4 regions of the Aeromonas intestinalis genome follow, and region 3 is predicted to be linked to each of the others. Evidence: riboswitches for the same ligand, from Rfam matches in the RefSeq annotation. Region 3 holds a riboswitch; each other region holds the start of a gene.
The links. Region 3 has a riboswitch for cyclic di-GMP ahead of ACW5W7_RS08540 (glycosyl hydrolase family 18 protein). Riboswitches for the same ligand answer to the same signal wherever they lie in the genome.
Positions count from the first base shown of each region.

Region 1: it holds a riboswitch for cyclic di-GMP, as region 3 does, so the genes downstream of both, lafK (lateral flagellar response regulator transcription factor LafK) here and ACW5W7_RS08540 (glycosyl hydrolase family 18 protein) in region 3, are expected to answer to the same signal.
Region 2: it holds a riboswitch for cyclic di-GMP, as region 3 does, so the genes downstream of both, ACW5W7_RS15825 (glycosyl hydrolase family 18 protein) here and ACW5W7_RS08540 (glycosyl hydrolase family 18 protein) in region 3, are expected to answer to the same signal.
Region 4: it holds a riboswitch for cyclic di-GMP, as region 3 does, so the genes downstream of both, gbpA (N-acetylglucosamine-binding protein GbpA) here and ACW5W7_RS08540 (glycosyl hydrolase family 18 protein) in region 3, are expected to answer to the same signal.

Region 1 is NZ_JBSTYK010000008.1:188,103-192,314, reverse strand. It holds gene flhB (flagellar biosynthesis protein FlhB) at 1-1, shown strand, start outside; gene lfhA (lateral flagellar biosynthesis protein LfhA) at 5-2,080, shown strand; cyclic di-GMP riboswitch class I at 2,275-2,362, shown strand; gene lafK (lateral flagellar response regulator transcription factor LafK) at 2,616-3,878, shown strand; gene lfiE (lateral flagellar hook-basal body complex protein LfiE) at 3,890-4,212, shown strand, end outside.
Region 2 is NZ_JBSTYK010000012.1:108,334-112,545, forward strand. It holds gene ACW5W7_RS15820 (hybrid sensor histidine kinase/response regulator) at 1-1,643, shown strand, start outside; cyclic di-GMP riboswitch class I at 1,845-1,931, shown strand; gene ACW5W7_RS15825 (glycosyl hydrolase family 18 protein) at 2,044-4,212, shown strand, end outside.
Region 3 is NZ_JBSTYK010000005.1:220,281-224,492, reverse strand. It holds gene ACW5W7_RS08545 (ExeM/NucH family extracellular endonuclease) at 1-1,295, opposite strand, end outside; cyclic di-GMP riboswitch class I at 1,590-1,671, shown strand; gene ACW5W7_RS08540 (glycosyl hydrolase family 18 protein) at 1,818-4,212, shown strand, end outside.
Region 4 is NZ_JBSTYK010000020.1:62,585-66,796, reverse strand. It holds gene cbl (HTH-type transcriptional regulator Cbl) at 1-883, shown strand, start outside; gene gbpA (N-acetylglucosamine-binding protein GbpA) at 940-2,364, opposite strand; cyclic di-GMP riboswitch class I at 2,426-2,511, opposite strand; gene ACW5W7_RS19535 (M3 family metallopeptidase) at 2,849-4,212, shown strand, end outside.

The DNA of each region.
Region 1 (4,212 bases), on a different contig from region 3:
AGTTGTGAACTGGCGTGTATTGACCCAATCCTATACAGCTATCCCGCTGATGCTGTTGGCCATACTGGCGATGATGATCCTGCCTCTGCCGGGCTGGCTGCTGGATGCCCTGTTCACCTTCAACATAGTGCTGGCGGTGCTGGTGCTGCTGGTCTCCGTCTCGGCCCGCCGACCGCTGGACTTCTCCGTGTTCCCGACCGTGCTGCTGGTCGCGACCCTGATGCGACTGTCCCTCAACGTCGCCTCCACCCGGGTCGTGCTGCTGCACGGTCACGAGGGGCACGAGGCCGCGGGCAAGGTGATCCAGGCCTTCGGTGAAGTGGTCATCGGCGGCAACTATGTGGTCGGTCTGGTGGTGTTCGTGATCCTGATGATCATCAACTTCGTGGTCATCACCAAGGGGGGAGAGCGGATCTCCGAGGTCTCCGCCCGCTTCACCCTGGACGCCATGCCGGGCAAGCAGATGGCCATCGATGCCGATCTCAACGCCGGCATCCTGGACCAGCATCAGGCCAAGACCCGCCGGGAGGAGATAGCCCGGGAGGCCGACTTCTACGGCGCCATGGACGGGGCTTCCAAATTCGTGCGCGGTGACGCCATCGCCGGTCTGCTGGTGCTCATCATCAACCTGGTGGGTGGCCTGGCCATCGGTATTTTCCAGCACTCCCTGCCGGTCTCCGATGCGTTTCGCATCTATGCCCTGCTCACCATAGGTGATGGTCTGGTCGCCCAGATCCCCTCCCTGCTGATGTCCACCGCCGCGGCCATCATAGTGACCCGGGTCAGCGACGAGGGGGAGATGTCGGATCAGGTCGGCCAGCAGATCCTGGCCTCGCCCCGGGTGATCTACACGGCGGCGACCATCATGCTGATCCTGGGGCTGGTGCCGGGCATGCCCATGCTGGCCTTCCTCAGCTTCGCCGCCGTGCTGGCCTGGACCGGCTGGAGCGTCAGCAAGCGCAGGGCCCAGGATCCGGCGCTGGATGCGGCCGAGGAGCTGACCCGGCAGATGGTGCAGCACGAGCCACAGGGGCTGGACTGGCAGGATCTCGCCCCCGTGGACACGGTCGCCATCGAACTCGGCTATCGGCTAGTGCCCCTGGCGGAGGCGGACAAGGGGGCCGAGCTGCTGGCCCGGGTGCGCGGCATTCGCAAGACCCTCTCCGAGCAATATGGCTTCCTGCTGCCCGAGATCCGGGTGCGGGACAACCTGCAACTGCAGCCGGACCAGTATCGCATCAAGCTCTCCGGCATCGCCCTGGCCATGGGCAACGTGGATTGTCAGCGGCTGATGGCCATCAGTAGCGGGGAGACCTATGGCGCTCTGGATGGCGAGCTGACCCAGGATCCGGCCTACGGCATGAACGCGGTCTGGATCTCCCCGGACAACAAGGCCAAGGCGCTGAACCTGGGTTATTCAGTGGTGGATTCCGCCACCGTCATCGCCACCCATACCAGCAAGCTGCTGAGGGAGCAGCTGGATGTGCTGTTCGGCCATGACGAGGTGGGCAAGCTGGGCCAGTACCTAGCGGTCCAGTCCCCCCGGCTGGCGGAGGAGCTCAACCTGGCCCTGACCCAGATGCAGCAGTTGCGGGTGTTCCGCCAGTTGCTCAAGGAGCAGATCAGCCTCACCGACATCCGCACCATAGCCACCACTTTGCTGGATGCGAGCGAGTTGACCAAGGATCCCGTGCTGCTGGCCTCGGATGTGCGCTGTGCCCTGAGGCGGCAGATCGTCAGGCAGGCCATCGGTTCTAGGGACATCCTGGCGGCCTTCACCCTGGATGACAGGCTGGAGCAGACGTTGCTGAGCGCCATGAACCAGTCCCAGCAGCAGGGCAAGATCCAGTTGGACAGCTTCCCGGTCGATCCCCAGTTGCTCGCCCAGTTGCAGCAGAACATGCCGCTGGTGAAGGAGCAGTTGCAGCAGCAGGGCTATGCCCCCGTGCTGGTGGTCATGCCCCAGCTCAGGCCCCTGATCGCCCGCTATGCCCGCTCCTTCTCAAAAGGTCTCAAAGTGCTCTCTTATAACGAGATACCGGAAGACTTGCGGGTGGAGGTAATTGGCACCCTCGGCTGAAGTTGAATTGCCATGTCAACATCTTGATCAGGAAGTGGTTATTCCGCATATCTACTTGAATTGTCATATAAAGCCGTTATGATGTGACGGCTTTTGACGTGATGCACACTGGAATAAATAACAAAATACAAACAATCAGGTGTATCTCATGGCTTTAAGGATAACAAAGCCATGCCATCCTAATACGGGTCGTCGCATGATAAAGGCAAACTGAACTGAAAAGTCAGGACGCAAAGCCTCCGGTCTAACAGCATTGATGCTAACGATAGCGGGGTTACCAAGGCCATGATTCTCGCCTTGTTTTCATACCACTATAAGGTAAACGCTCAATTAAGAAGCGTTATTCTTGTCGTGGTGCGTTTTTATTTGTCACGGTCAGTTCTGTTGATTGATTCATGTGCAATCACAGGTTCGGGTTAATATGTTTTCTGATTTATCTATCAAGGAAAATTCAATACCCGTCGGTGTTGAATCGCACGCACATTTATTATTTGTCTCCTCATCGTTATCAAATGGAAACGATATTGGGGAGATGTTGTTGAATTCCGGCTACCGGGTTTCCTGCCAGGATTCCATCTCCCGGGCCAAGCAATTCCTCTCCTGCCATTCGGTGGATCTCATCCTGCTCGACATGGCGGTCATGACCGAAGCCGGCCCCTCCAGGGTGCATGAGCTGACGGGGGCCGACTGCGTCATCCTGGTCAATGAGGATCAGGCCTATCTGGCGGCGGAAGCCATGCGGGCCGGCGCCATCGACTACATCATCAAGCCTTTCAGCCAGCGCCAGATCCTCGATGTGGTGAGGGGGGCCTTGCGACTGCGCCAGGCCATTCCCAACCTGGTCGCGACCTCTGCCCTGAGCCTGCAGGTGCTGCAACTCGCCAGGCGCGCCGCCAAGACCTCGGCCACCATCCTCATTGGTGGCGAGTCGGGGACGGGCAAGGAGCGGCTGGCCCGCTACATCCACGACATGTCCAACCGGGCGAACAAACCCTTCGTGGCCATCAACTGCGCCGCCATCCCCGAGGCCATGCTCGAGTCCATTCTGTTCGGTCACAGCAAGGGGGCCTTCACCGGCGCCACCGCCAGCCAGCAGGGCAAGTTCGAGCTGGCCCAGGGGGGCACCCTGCTGCTGGACGAGATCTCAGAGTTGCCCCTGGCGCTGCAGGCCAAGCTGCTGCGGGTATTGCAGGAGAAAGAGGTGGAGCGACTCGGCAGCCATCAGGTGATCCCGCTGGATGTGCGGATCATCGCCGCCAGTAACCGGGATCTGAGGGCGCTGGTGGCACAGGGGGAGTTTCGCGAAGACCTGTTCTATCGGCTCGATGTGCTGCCCATGAACTGGCCCGCCCTGCGGGAGCGGCCCGACGACATCCTGCCCCTGGCCAGCCACTTCATCGAACGCTACGCCGCCCAGCAGGGTTATCGGCTGAGCGAGGGGGCCAGCAGGCAGCTGCTCTCCTACGACTGGCCCGGCAATGTCCGTGAACTGGATAACGTCATCCAGCGGGCCTTAATTATGGCTCGCGGATTGCATATTCAGGCCGTCGATTTGATGCTGCCCCATTACGCAGCGGAGGCCGACAACCCGTTATCGCAGGCCCTCGCGGCCCCCGAGGGGCTCAGCGAGACCAAGCGGCATGCGGAATTTCAATTCGTCCTGGAGACGTTGCGCCGTTTTCGTGGTCACCGCACCCGGACGGCGGAAGCCCTCGGGATGACGACCCGGGCACTTAGATACAAGCTGGCGGCCATGCGTGAGCAAGGCATCGATGTCGAGCAGCAGATTCAGAACTAAGGGATAACCGAGTGAAGATTGAGATGATGTCATCACAGGTGACACTCCTGCAGCAGATGCAGGAAATGCAGCGAGTCGCCAACCAAGCCCCTTCCATCGAACCAAACGAGGCATCGACTGTCTCGTTCAGCGATGCCATGAAAGATGTCGTCGGGCGGGTGAACGAACAGCAGAATATAGCGTCCAGGCTCATGACCGCAGTCGATGCGGGTCAGAGCGACGATCTGGTGGGGGCCATGGTGGCCAGCCAGAAGGCCGGCCTCAGCTTTTCCGCCCTGATGCAGGTGCGCAACAAGCTGATGACCGGCTTCGATGACATCATGCGCATGCCGCT
Region 2 (4,212 bases), on a different contig from region 3:
AGATCGCCACCATAGTGGACGAGGCCTCGGACGTGTTTCGCTTCAACCGGGGCCTGCTGCAGGGGGCCATCGAGCACATGGGGCAGGGGATCTCGGTGGTGGACAGGGAGCTCAAGCTGGTGGCCTGGAACCGGCGCTATATCGAGCTGTTCCACTATCCACACGGCCTCATCCAGGTGGGGCGTTCCATCGAGGAGATCATTCGCTACAACGCCGAGCAGGGGCTGTGCGGCCCCGGTGAAATTGAAGCCCATGTGGCGCGCCGGGTTGCCTTCATGCAGCGGGGCAGCCCCCACGTCTCGGCCCGGGAGCGGCCGGATGGCCGGGTGATCGAGATGCAGGGCAACCCCATGCCGGCGGGGGGCTTCGTCATGACCTTCACCGACATCACCCCGTTTCGGGCGGCGGAGCGGGTGCTGCGGGAAGCGAATGAGCACCTGGAGGCGCGGGTGGCGGAGCGTACCCGCGAGCTGTCGGCGCTCAACAGCCAGCTGCTGCTGGTGAACCAGCAGGTGGAGCGGGCCAATCACTCCAAGAGCCGCTTCCTCGCGGCGGTGAGCCACGATCTCACCCAACCCCTCAATGCCGCCAAGCTGTTTACCTCCTCCCTGCTGGAGATGCTGCCAGGGGAGCAGGGAGTGGAGCAGAGGGCTGAGCAGATCCGGATCGCCCGCCACATCGACGATGCTCTGGGGGCGACCGAGGATCTCATCACGGATCTGCTGGATATTTCCCGGCTCGAAGCGGGCAAGTTCAAGGCGAAGAAGCTGGACTTCGCCCTGCGGGACGTGTTCGACAACCTCAAGGCAGAGTTCGGGGTGCTGGCCCAGGCGGGGGACATCCAGTTCTCCGTGGTGGAGAGCGGGCTCGCGGTCCACAGCGACGTGCGTCTGCTGCGCCGGGTGCTGCAAAACTTCCTCACCAATGCGTTTCGCTACAACCCGGGGGGGCGGGTGCTGCTCGGCTGTCGCCGGCTCGGGAACAAGGTGCGCATCGAGGTGTGGGACAACGGTCCCGGCATCCCCTACGACAAGCAGGAGACCATCTTCGACGAGTTCTCCCGTCTCGATCACTCCCGCACCGCCCGCGAGCAGGGGCTCGGCCTCGGGCTCGCCATCGCCCGCGGCATCTCCCTGGTGCTGGGCCATCAGCTCTCGCTGCGCAGCTGGCCGGATGTGGGCTCGGTGTTTGCCATCACCCTCAATCTTGCGGCTCGCCCCGTGCAGCCACAACCGGTGGCAGCCCCCGTGGTGCGGGACAGCCAGCTGGAGGGGGTCAGGATCCTCTGCATCGACAACGAGGAGGACATCCTCACTGCCATGGCCTCCCTGCTGGGGCGTTGGGGTTGCGAGGTACGCTGTGCCCAGAGTCAGGCCCAGGCGGAGGATCTCATTGCAGGTGGCTTCCTGCCGCGGCTGGTGCTGTCGGATTATCACCTCGATGACGGCAAGACGGGGCTGCAGGCCCTGCACATGATCCGGCTGGCCCATGGCAATGGCATCGACGGCATCATCATCAGTGCGGATCGCAAGAGCGAGTTGCAGGCCCAGATCCGTGAACACGGTTATGGCTATATCAGCAAACCGGTCAAACCCCTCAAGCTCAGGGCCCTGATGAACAGCCTGCTGCTACCCATTGCGTGACTGCATTCACAGAATCCATCTTTGATTGGATGGGGTGATAATGGTTATCAATCCATACTATCGGCGACGTTGTTATCTTTTGGCTGCCTGATCGCAGCCAACTGTCAATAGTGAGTCCCGGTCACTGTCATATTTACTAGGTGGCGGGGCCAGCTCTCTCATCTATAGTCATTCGGCGATTATTTTCGTCGCAAATCAAGTTGTGCAAAAAGGCAAACCGGGTGAAAGCCCGGGACGCAAAGCCTCCGGTCTAAGGGTCCGAGTACCTAAGATAGCGGGGCCACCACAGGTTGTATCGTCCATGGAGCCAAGCCATGGTGACGATGTTGTCTGCGTTACCTGTCAGGTTGCGTTGCCTTTTTCGTTGTTCATACCAATAACGAAATAAGGAAGTTCAACTATGTTCAGTCCAAAACATTCCCTGCTGGCCTTGCTGGTCGGGGGGATCTGCTCTACCTCCGCCTTCGCCGCCGCCCCTGGTAAACCCACCATTGGGTCGGGGCCCACCAAGTTCGCCATCGTTGAAGTCGATCAGGCTGCCACCTCTTACAACAAGCTGGTCACCGTCCACAAGGATGGGGCCCCGGTCAGCGTGACCTGGAACCTCTGGTCCGGTGATGTGGGCCAGACCGCCAAGGTGTTGCTCGATGGCAAGGAAGTGTGGTCCGGCGCCGCCAGCGCGGCGGGTACCGCCAATTTCAAGGTCACCAAGGGTGGCCGCTACCAGATGCAGGTGGCCCTGTGCAACGCCGATGGCTGCACCCTCTCCGACAAGAAGGAGTTGATGGTCGCCGACACGGACGGCAGCCATCTGGTCCCCCTCAAGGCGCCGCTGCAAGAGAACAACAAGCCCTACGTCAACAAGTCCGGCAAGGTGGTGGGTGCCTACTACGTGGAGTGGGGTGTCTATGGTCGCAAGTTCACCGTGGACAAGGTCGCGGCCCAGAACCTGACCCATATCCTCTATGGCTTCACCCCCATCTGCGGCGGTAATGGCATCAACGACAGCCTGAAAGAGATCTCCGGCAGCTTCGAGGCGCTGCAGCGTGCGTGCGCCGGTCGCGAGGACTTCAAGGTCGCCATCCATGATCCCTGGGCAGCGATCCAGATGTCGCAAGGCAACCTCAGCGCCTGGGATGAGCCTTACAAGGGCAACTTCGGCAACCTGATGGCCCTCAAACAGGCTTATCCGGACCTCAAGATCCTCCCTTCCGTGGGCGGCTGGACCCTGTCCGACCCCTTCTACTTCCTGGGGGACAAGACCAAGCGTGACACCTTCGTCGCTTCGGTCAAAGAGTTCCTGCAAACCTGGAAATTCTTCGATGGCGTGGATATCGACTGGGAGTTCCCGGGCGGTCAGGGCGCCAACCCCAGCCTGGGTGGCCCGGCTGACGGTGCCACCTATGTGGTGCTGATGAAAGAGCTGCGCGTCATGCTGGATGAACTGGAAGCCGAGACCGGCCGCCAGTATGAGCTGACTTCGGCCATCAGCGCCGGCGGCGACAAGATTGCCAAGGTCGACTATCAGGCGGCCCAGCAGTACATGGATTACATCTTCCTGATGAGCTACGACTTCAGCGGCGCCTTCGATCTGAAGAACCTGGCTCACCAGACCAACCTGTTTGCCTCCAACTGGGATCCTGCCACCAAGTACACCACCGACAAGGGCGTCAAGGCGCTGCTCGGCCAGGGGGTCACCCCGGGCAAGGTCGTGGTGGGGGCGGCCATGTATGGTCGTGGCTGGACCGGGGTCAATGGCTACTCGGCCGGCAGCCCCTTCACCGGCACCGCCACCGGCCCCGTCAAGGGCACCTGGGAGAACGGTGTGGTGGATTATCGCGACATCGTCAACAACCGCATGGGCGCGGGCTGGGAGCAGGGTTATGACGAGGTGGCCGAAGCGCCATATGTCTTCAAGGCCAGCACCGGGGATCTCATCAGTTTCGACAACGATCGGTCGGTCAAGGCCAAGGGGCAGTATGTGCTGGCTAACCAGCTCGGCGGTCTGTTCGCCTGGGAAATCGATGCGGACAACGGTGACATCCTCAACGCCATGCACGAGGGGCTCGGTCACGGTGAAGGCACCACGCCGCCCGCCAACAAACCACCGGTGGCCAACGCCGGCAGCGATCTGAGCGTCACCGGCCCGACCGAGGTGACCCTCAATGGTTCCGCTTCCCATGATCCCGAGAGCGGCGTGCTGACCTACGCCTGGAAGCAGGTCTCCGGCCCGCAGGTCTCCCTGCTTGACGCCACCCAGGCCAAGGCTCGTGTGGTGCTGGACGGCGTCAGTGCGGACATCAATCTGGTGTTCGAGCTGACGGTGACCGACGATCACAACCTCACGGCCAAGGATCAGGTGGTGGTGACCAACAAGGCGCCGCAGCCGAACCTGGCTCCCGTGGTCACAGTGCCGGCCACCGCCACCGTGGAGTCCGGCAAGCAGGTGACCATCAAGGCCACCGCTTCGGATCCCAACGGCGACACCCTGACCTATCAGTGGAGCCTGCCGGCGGGTCTGACCGCCACTGGTCAGAACAGTGCGACCCTGGTGGTCACGGGCCCGAGC
Region 3 (4,212 bases):
TAGCGATCCTGACCGAGCTGGACCTTGGGCAGGCTGACGAAGGCGTAGTGATTGCTCGCGTCTTTCTGCTGGGCGTTGAGGCTCTTGACCAGGTCGCTGATGGCGGAGTGCTCGTCGAAGCCGTTGTTCTCCATCTCCATCAGGCCGAGCAGATCTGCGTCCATTTCGGTGATGGCGTTGACTATCTTGGTGCGCTGCTGCTGGAAGTCTTCCAGGTTCTTGGCGCCGCGGTTGCAACCCTTGGCGCTGTCCGCATCCGCCTGATCCTTGCACAGCACGTTGAGGGCACCGCCCACGCTGGAGTGGCTGGTGAAGTAGTTGAGCACGTTGAAGCTGCCGACCCGCAGATCCGTACCGGCGGTGCGGGCAGGGGCGCGCTGGCGATCGTTCTCGTCGGTGCGCAGCAGATCCCCGACCGTGATGACCTGATCCTTGGGCACGATCAGCCGGTATTCGTTGTAGCTGTAGCCGACCAGGGCCTCCAGGTTGACCGGGGCATCGCCGACCCGCAGGTAGCCCTGTTCCGGCTCCCAGGCGGGCAGCCAGGGCAGCTTGCCATCGGCGGCCTTGAAGTCCGATTCGAGGAACACCCGGTTGCCCCCATTGGCCTCGGCCAATGCCTTGGCCTGGTCGCTACCCGCCACATGCAGCTGGGTCGGTTTCATCAGCGGCGCCAGGTGGGAGAGCACCAGGTTGTTGCGACGGGCGGCATAGTCGTAGCTGAAGTTGCGGCTGATTTTGAGCTCGCTGCCCGCATCGAGGCGCACCCGCATCCCTTCGTGGCGCTCCAGCGCCCTGGCCAGGGTTTCCCCCTCCAGCACCCGCAGCGCCGTGGCGGCGGGGACTGCGCCCTGAGCCAGCACCTGCAGGCGGGGAGTGCTACCGTCGAAGACGGGCTTGAGCTGGGTATGGTTGTAATACTCTTCGACCTTGGCCTCCAGACAGACTTCGGCCCCCGGCTTGATGCCCGGGTACTTGGTCGCGAAGTTCTTGTCGTTGAGGTAGACGAAGATGCCGTCCGAAGTCTGGGGATCTCCATCCCCTTGCACGTCTTGCAGGTAGAAGCCCTTGTTCAGACTTTCGCCGAGGGCGCTGACCACGGCTTTCACCGAGACGCTCTGGTTGCTTTCAAACTGGCCGTCCGGGATGAGGGGGCTCTTGTCGCCACTGCCCTGGATGGCGGGGATGGGGGTGAGGGCACTGTCGGCCGGGCAACTGAAGCCGGCGGCCTGGAGTGTCGGGGACGCGAGCGCGAGCCCCACGGCCAGTGACAGCAGGGTAGGGGTACCTTTCATTGTGTTTCCTTTTTTATTTTTGCCAGTGATTCCATAGCCTTGGTGCCTGAACCAAGGGCGCGCATTGTCACACTTCTGGCTGCTCATACCAGTGAACCAGCGCACAGAATGGGGAAGCAAAAGAGGCTGTTTCAATTTTTTTGACACAGCTAACGTTATGAAAATAATGATAAAGATGTCATCTCATCACGGATGAAATAGTGTGAGCTCGCCAGCGTTTACATATTTCTCATCGAGAATGAAGATTGAGTGTTTGTCACTTGCTTCCTATACTCGGGCTGTTCCTCACGGAACCCAGGTAAAGAGCAAACCGACAGTGATGTCGGGACGCAAAGCCTCCGGTCTGCCAGCGATGACAGATAGCGGGGCTCCCCCGGGTGACATGAGGGTATGTGGCCCGTCCATGGCCTGTTGTCGACCCCTTTTCGCCTGTTGCTGTTGCCCTTTGCCCGGTCATTAAAAGCCAAGACCAACAAGGAAGATAACAAGATGCAACAGACCCTCAGGCCCAGCAGGCTCGCCATGCTGGTTGCCCTTGCGACCATGCCCGGCTGGGCGCAGGCCGCCTATCCCGCCTATCAGGCCGGTACCGCCTACAAGGCTGGCGATATCGTCAGCAATGTCGGCAATCTCTATGAATGCAAGGAATTCCCCTACTCCGGCTGGTGCGGCGCTTCGTCCTACCACTATGCCCCCGGTGTGGGCACCGTCTGGGCGGATGCCTGGAAGCCGTTCACCGACGGCAGCACGACGCCGGGTCTGACGCTGGCCATTGGCTCGCCCGCCGCGGGTAGCGCGTTCAACGAAGGTGCCCCGGTCTCCCTGGCGGTGACCCTTGGCGGCAACAGCAGCGCCCTGGTCAAGGTCGAATATCTGATCGATGGCACCCAGGTGGCGGTGAGCAGCGCGGCTCCCTGGTCGGCGAGCTGGACCGCCAGCGGTGTCGGTGCCCATCAACTGAAATCCCGGGCGCTGGACAAGGATGGCAAGGTGCTCGGCGAGGCGGATGTCAGCTTCAACGTCGCCGCCGTGGTGGCGCCCGAGGCGCCGAAGGTGAGCATCGCGAGCCCGGCTGCCGGTGCCAAGGTGACGCTGGGCCGCAGCACGGCGGTGAGTGGCAACGTCACCGATGCCAACAACGACGTGGCCAAGGTCGAACTGTTCGTGAACGGCCAGAAGGTGGGCGAGGATACCAGCGCGCCCTGGCAGGTGAACTGGACACCCCAGGCCAAGGGGCTGACCGGCCTCAAGCTGGTCGCCACCGACAAGGGTAATCTGGTGGGCGAGTCCGCCCAGGTGGATGTGCAGGTGGAAGAGGCGGCACTGCCGCCCACCGGCGGCAATCTCTCCTGCGATGTGCGCCAGATCTACCGCGCCGATGGCAGCGAGTGCATGGGGGATGACCATGCTCGCCGGGTCATCGGTTATTTCACCTCCTGGCGTACCGGCAAGAACGGCCTGCCCGCCTACCTGGTGAACGACATTCCCTGGGACAAGATCACCCACATCAACTACGCCTTCGCGGCGGTGGACGAGCAAAATCACACCATCAAGGTGGATGACGCCGCCACCAAGATGACCTGGAACGGGGTGCCGGGTGCCGAGATGGATCCCGAGTTCGCCTATCAGGGCCACTTCAACCTGCTCTCCAAGTACAAGAAGCAGTATCCGGACGTGAAGACCCTGATCTCGGTCGGGGGCTGGGCCGATACCCGCGGCTTCTACACCGCCACCACCAAGGGTGATTGCACGGTCAACACCGCCGGCATCAACGCCTTCGCCGATTCTGCGGTGAGTTTCATCCGTCAGTACGGTTTCGACGGGGTGGATGTGGACTATGAATACCCCACCTCCATGAAGGATGCGGGCAACCCCAACGACTTCCCCCTCTCCAACCAGTGCCGGGCCAAGCTGTTTGCCAACTACGAAGTGTTGATGAAGACGCTGCGTACCCGGCTGGACAACGCCGGTACCGAAGATGGCCGCAAGTACATGTTGACCATCGCCTCGCCGGCCTCGGCCTACCTGTTGCGCGGCATGGAGAACTTCCAGGTCACCCAGTACCTCGATTACGTCAACCTGATGACCTATGACTTCCACGGTGCCTGGAACAACTTCGTGGCTCACAACGCCGCCCTGTTCGACAACAAGGCGGATCCCGAGCTGGCTCAATGGGGTGTCTACAGCCAGGCCCAGTACGGCGCCATCGGCTACCTGAACTCCGCCTGGGCGGCCCACTACTTCCGTGGCGCCCTGGCGGCCGGCAAGATCAACATCGGGGTGCCTTATTACACCCGTGGTTGGCAAGGGGTGACCGGCGGGACTCATGGTCTCAATGGCAAGGCGGCCCTGCCGAGTCAGAGCAACTGTCAGCCGGGCACCGGTGGCAGCACCATTCCCTGCGGCAACGGTGCAGTCGGGATCGACAACATCTGGCATGATCTGGACAAGAACGGCAAAGAGATCGGCGCCGGTGCCGTGCCCATGTGGCACGCCAAGAACCTGGAGCATGCGGCCAGTCTCGGCATCACCACGCTGCCGAGCTATGGTACCGCCTGGGGTCTGGATCCCAATGATCCTGCCGACGTGATCCAGGGCCAGTATGTGCGCTACTTCGACGACAAGGCGCAGGTACCCTGGCTGTGGAACGAGCAGAAGAAGGTGTTCCTCTCCACCGAAGATGAAGAGTCCATGGGCAAGAAGCTGGACTACATCGTCAAGCGGGGTCTGGGGGGCGTCATGTTCTGGGAGATGGCGGGGGACTATGACTTCGATCCGGCCAAGAACGAGTATGTGATGGGCAGCACCCTGACCAGCCTCGCCTATGACAAGTTCAAGGCGGCCACACCGCCCAACCTGAAGCAGAACGATCTGCCTGCCCCGGCAGCCCAGCTCGACATCGGCGTCAGCCTCTCCG
Region 4 (4,212 bases), on a different contig from region 3:
CGCCAATGCCCTGTTTACCTCCCAGTCCGGGGTCAGCCGCCATATCCGCGAGCTGGAGGAAGAGCTGGGGCTGGAGCTCTTCATCCGTTACGGCAAGCGGCTGCTCGGCATGACGGAGCCCGGCAAGGAGCTGCTGGTGATCGCCGAGCGCATCCTCAATGACGCCAACAACATCCGCAAACTGGCCAGCACCTTCGCCAACCGCGACTCGGGCCGCTTGCTGGTCGCGACCACTCACACCCAGGCGCGCTATGCCTTGCCACGGGTGGTGAAGGCGTTTCGCGAGCAGTTCCCGCTGGTGCAGCTGGAGCTGCGCCAAGGCAGCCCGGAGGAGATAGTGCGGCTGGTGCAGACCGGCGAAGTGGACATCGGCATCAGCAGCGAACAGCTCGACAAGAGCGAAGGAGTGGTGGCGTTTCCTTACTACCGCTGGCATCACAACATAGTGGTGCCGGAGCAGCACCCCCTCACCGCCGAACGGGAGCTGACCCTGGCGGCGCTGGCGCAATGGCCCATCGTGACCTATCAGGCGGGGCTGACCGGACGGGTGCGGGTAGATGAAGCGTTTGCCGAAGCCAGGATAGTGCCGCAGATCCTGCTGACGGCTCAGGATTCCGACGTCATAAAGACCTATGTCGAGCTGGAAATGGGGGTGGGTATACTGGCGGACATGGCCTTCAACGGCCAGCGGGACAAGGGTCTGGTGCAACTCGATGGCAGCCGGCTGTTTGCCCCCCACACCGCCTGGATCGGCCTCAAGCAGGGGCAGTTCCAGCACAATTTCGCCTGGCAGTTCATCCAGCTCTGCAACCCGGAACTGGCGCTGGCAGACATCCAGGCGCGGGCTCTGCGCAACGATGCGGCGCTCGATTACCAGATCTGAGTGAATCGCCATAAAAAACAGGGAGCCTCGGGCTCCCTGTTTTGCATTCAAGACGATTATGGCAGCAAGGTCCAGGCCTCCTGCCAGTGGGAGCCAATGCCCGGCTCATACTGGGTGGCTGTGCTCGCCCACTGGCTGCACCAGCCGCTGTAGGGGAAGGGCTTGCACTGGTAGATCTTGCCGTTCTTGGGTTGCAGCACCTTGGTGCCGGCGGTGTAGGCGGCCACGCCCTCGGGGAAGCTGTACTGATAGTCACCGCCACTGGCCGGATCCTTGAGCATCAGATCCAGGGTCTGCTGCACGGCCGCGCCTCCCGATTTGGGTTTGCCCGTGATCACCAGTTGATGATGGCCGGCACTCAACCCGGTCAGCGACATGGTGAAGCTCTGGCTGCTGTCCTTGATGTCGGCGCTGCTCTGACCCCTGGCGACGCCACCATGGTCATAGAGGGTGTTGGTGACAGCGAGATCCCCTTGCGCCGCGACCGTGAAGCTCAGGGTCAGCTTGCCGCCATCGAGCAAGTACTCGCTCTCCAGGCCGCTCACGCTGACGCTGTCACCGATCGGCGGTTGTTGCTGCTCGAGCTGGATCTCGACCCGTTGCAAGTTGCTGCCTGCTTTGAGGAAGACAGGGTTCTGGCCGTAGACGGGATTGAACTGGCCGTCACTTCCTTGCTGACCGGCGCGGATCTGGCTCTGTTCCCCGTTGATCTTGCTGGCCAGGGCGTGGGCCCAGTTGTTCTTCTGACCCTGCTCGGTGCTGGCGATGGTCAGCACCGTCTGCAGATCCGTGCGCTCGCCGCTTGCATCGAACACCCGGATCATGGCCTTGTCACCGGCCGCGAGATCGATGGAGGGATAGATGGTCCCGCCCTGGCTCCAGCTCAGGGGGGGCTGGGTGCCACCCTCGAAGCGGGCGTCGATCAGGTTGTAGAAGCTGTTGGTGGTATCCCCCACCTCCCAGACACCCAGGATCACCTGATAACCGGTACGGGCAGGCAGGACGCAGTTGTGGGTAACCTGCTTGGGCGGTTGCACCATGCCCCCGTCGATGACGCAGAAGGGGGTGAGGTCGAAGGAGGCCCGGGTCAGCGGCTGGTTCGGATCCCAGTCCTGTTTGGTGAGGTAGTAGCGCCAGTTGCGGGTGGTGTGGTTGGCGGTGAAGGTCCAGCTGATGGCGAAGGGGCCGGCTTTCACGTCGCGCTTGGTCCAGCGATCGCTGGTCTGGGCGTTGAGCTCGCCAAATTGCGGATGGCCGGCGGCGGCAATCTGACCATCGGCCGGGCCGCCAGCGGGGAAGCCGGACGGCGCCTCCAGGCTCTGGGGCTCCCACTGAATGGCGCCGCACTGGATGTTGCCACCCGTCTTGCACAGGTAGTTGCGTGCCTCCGGCTGGCTGATGTAGCCGTGAGCGAGCACGCCGCCACTGGCCAGCAGTGCGAGCGCCGCCGTGAGGTGATTGAGTTGAATAGTTGCTGCCATACATTCCTCTGTTCGATAGATGTGGGCAGTCAAGTTGGCAGGGGAGTTTCCCGAAACACTGTGCTGCAACCCCGCTATCCTGGACGACATGTCTTTAGACCGGAGGCTTTGCGTCCTGGCCTTTCAACCAGTTTGCCAAATGACTACAAAATGGGTCATGGTGTCGCGTTTGACTACGACGCTCCCATCATGACTTCTTTCTATTGAATTATTAAGTGTAAATCTTTACAGCTTGTTCTCATCGGAGTAGAGCCAATACGCCACTTTTTGATTTTATTCCCCGATGTGGCCCCGGCCTCCCTGCCACCGGCACCCAGCGCCGCCAGGAAGACTCCATTCACGAAGATAATCCCTTGTTCGCGGCAGACAGCGGAGCCCGCTTTTGCTAGCGTGATGAGGCGCATCCTCGCGCACCCGCCCTGCTGTCAGGGCGCCATCAAAAAGGAACGGCCGGCCAGTGGCCGCCGATAAAAAGAGGGACCTTATGATTTCCACTGCCAGGAATTACTTGAACCAGCTCAATGCCGATTACCTGAAGGTACACAGGCGCAAGGAGGATCTCTTCTGGTCCACCTACATGGGCACCAGCGATGATCAGGCCGGGTTCACCGCCGCCGAACAGGCCTACAAGGCATTCTGCGCCGATCCGACCCGCCTGCCGGTCTTGCGGGCCATGCTGGCCGAGGCCGAAGGGGCGGATCTCAAACGGGGGCTCGGGGGCTGGATAGCCTTCTTCGAGTGCAACGTCATCGAGGACCCGCAGGCTGCGGTGCTGATGGACGAACTGGTGGCCGCCGAGGCAGAGCTGTTCGCCCGTCGCAAGGAGCTCAAGCTGACCCTGCTGGACGAGCAGGGGCGGCAGGTGTCCGGCAGCCTGCCGGCAGCCAGTGCCTCCCTCGCGGCCAGTGCGGATGAGGCGGTGCGCCAGAGCGCGCTCGCCATGTTCCATACCCTGGAGCAGTGGGTGGTCGACAACGGCTATCTGGCCATCGTCACGCTTCGCAACCGCTTCGCTCGCGCCATGGGCTATCGGGATTACTTCGACTACAAGGTGCGCAAGAACGAGCAGATGAGCCCGGAGCAGCTGTTTACGGTGTTGGATGACTTTATCGCCCGCACCGAGGATCGGGTGCACCTGGGCCTCGCCGAATTGAAGGGCGCCAAGGGGGAGGCGGCGCTGCTGCCCCACAACCTGCGCTATTTCGTGAGCGGCGACGTGACCCGTCAGCTCGACCCCTACGTGCCCTTCTCCCGGGCCCTGAAGGATTGGGTCGAGAGCTTCCGTCGCCTCGGCATCCAGTACCGGGAGGCGACCCTGACCCTGGATCTGCTGACCCGGGAGGGGAAATACGAGAACGGCTTCTGCCATGGCCCGGTGCCGAGCTTCTGGCAGGAGGGAGAGTGGGTGCCTGCCGTGGTCAACTTCACCAGTCTGGCGAACCCCGCCCAGGTGGGCAGCGGCTGGAATGGCCTCAACACCTTGTTCCACGAGGGGGGGCACGCGGCGCATTTTGCCAACGTCACCGGCAACGCCCCCTGCTTCTCCCAGGAGTTCCCGCCCACCTCCATGGCCTATGCGGAGACGCAATCCATGTTCTGCGACAGCCTGCTGGACGATGCGGACTGGCTCAAGGGGTACGCCCGCAATGAGGCGGGGGAAGCGATCCCGGATGACCTCATCAAGGCCATGATCGAGGCTCGCCAGCCGTTTCGGGCCTTCAACGAGCGGCAGATCGCCCTGGTCTCCTACTTCGAACGGGATCTCTATGCCATGGAGGACGCCGAGCGCACTCCGGCTGCCGTGCTGGCGCTGGCCCGCCAGTGGGAGCGCAGGATCCTGGGAGTGGA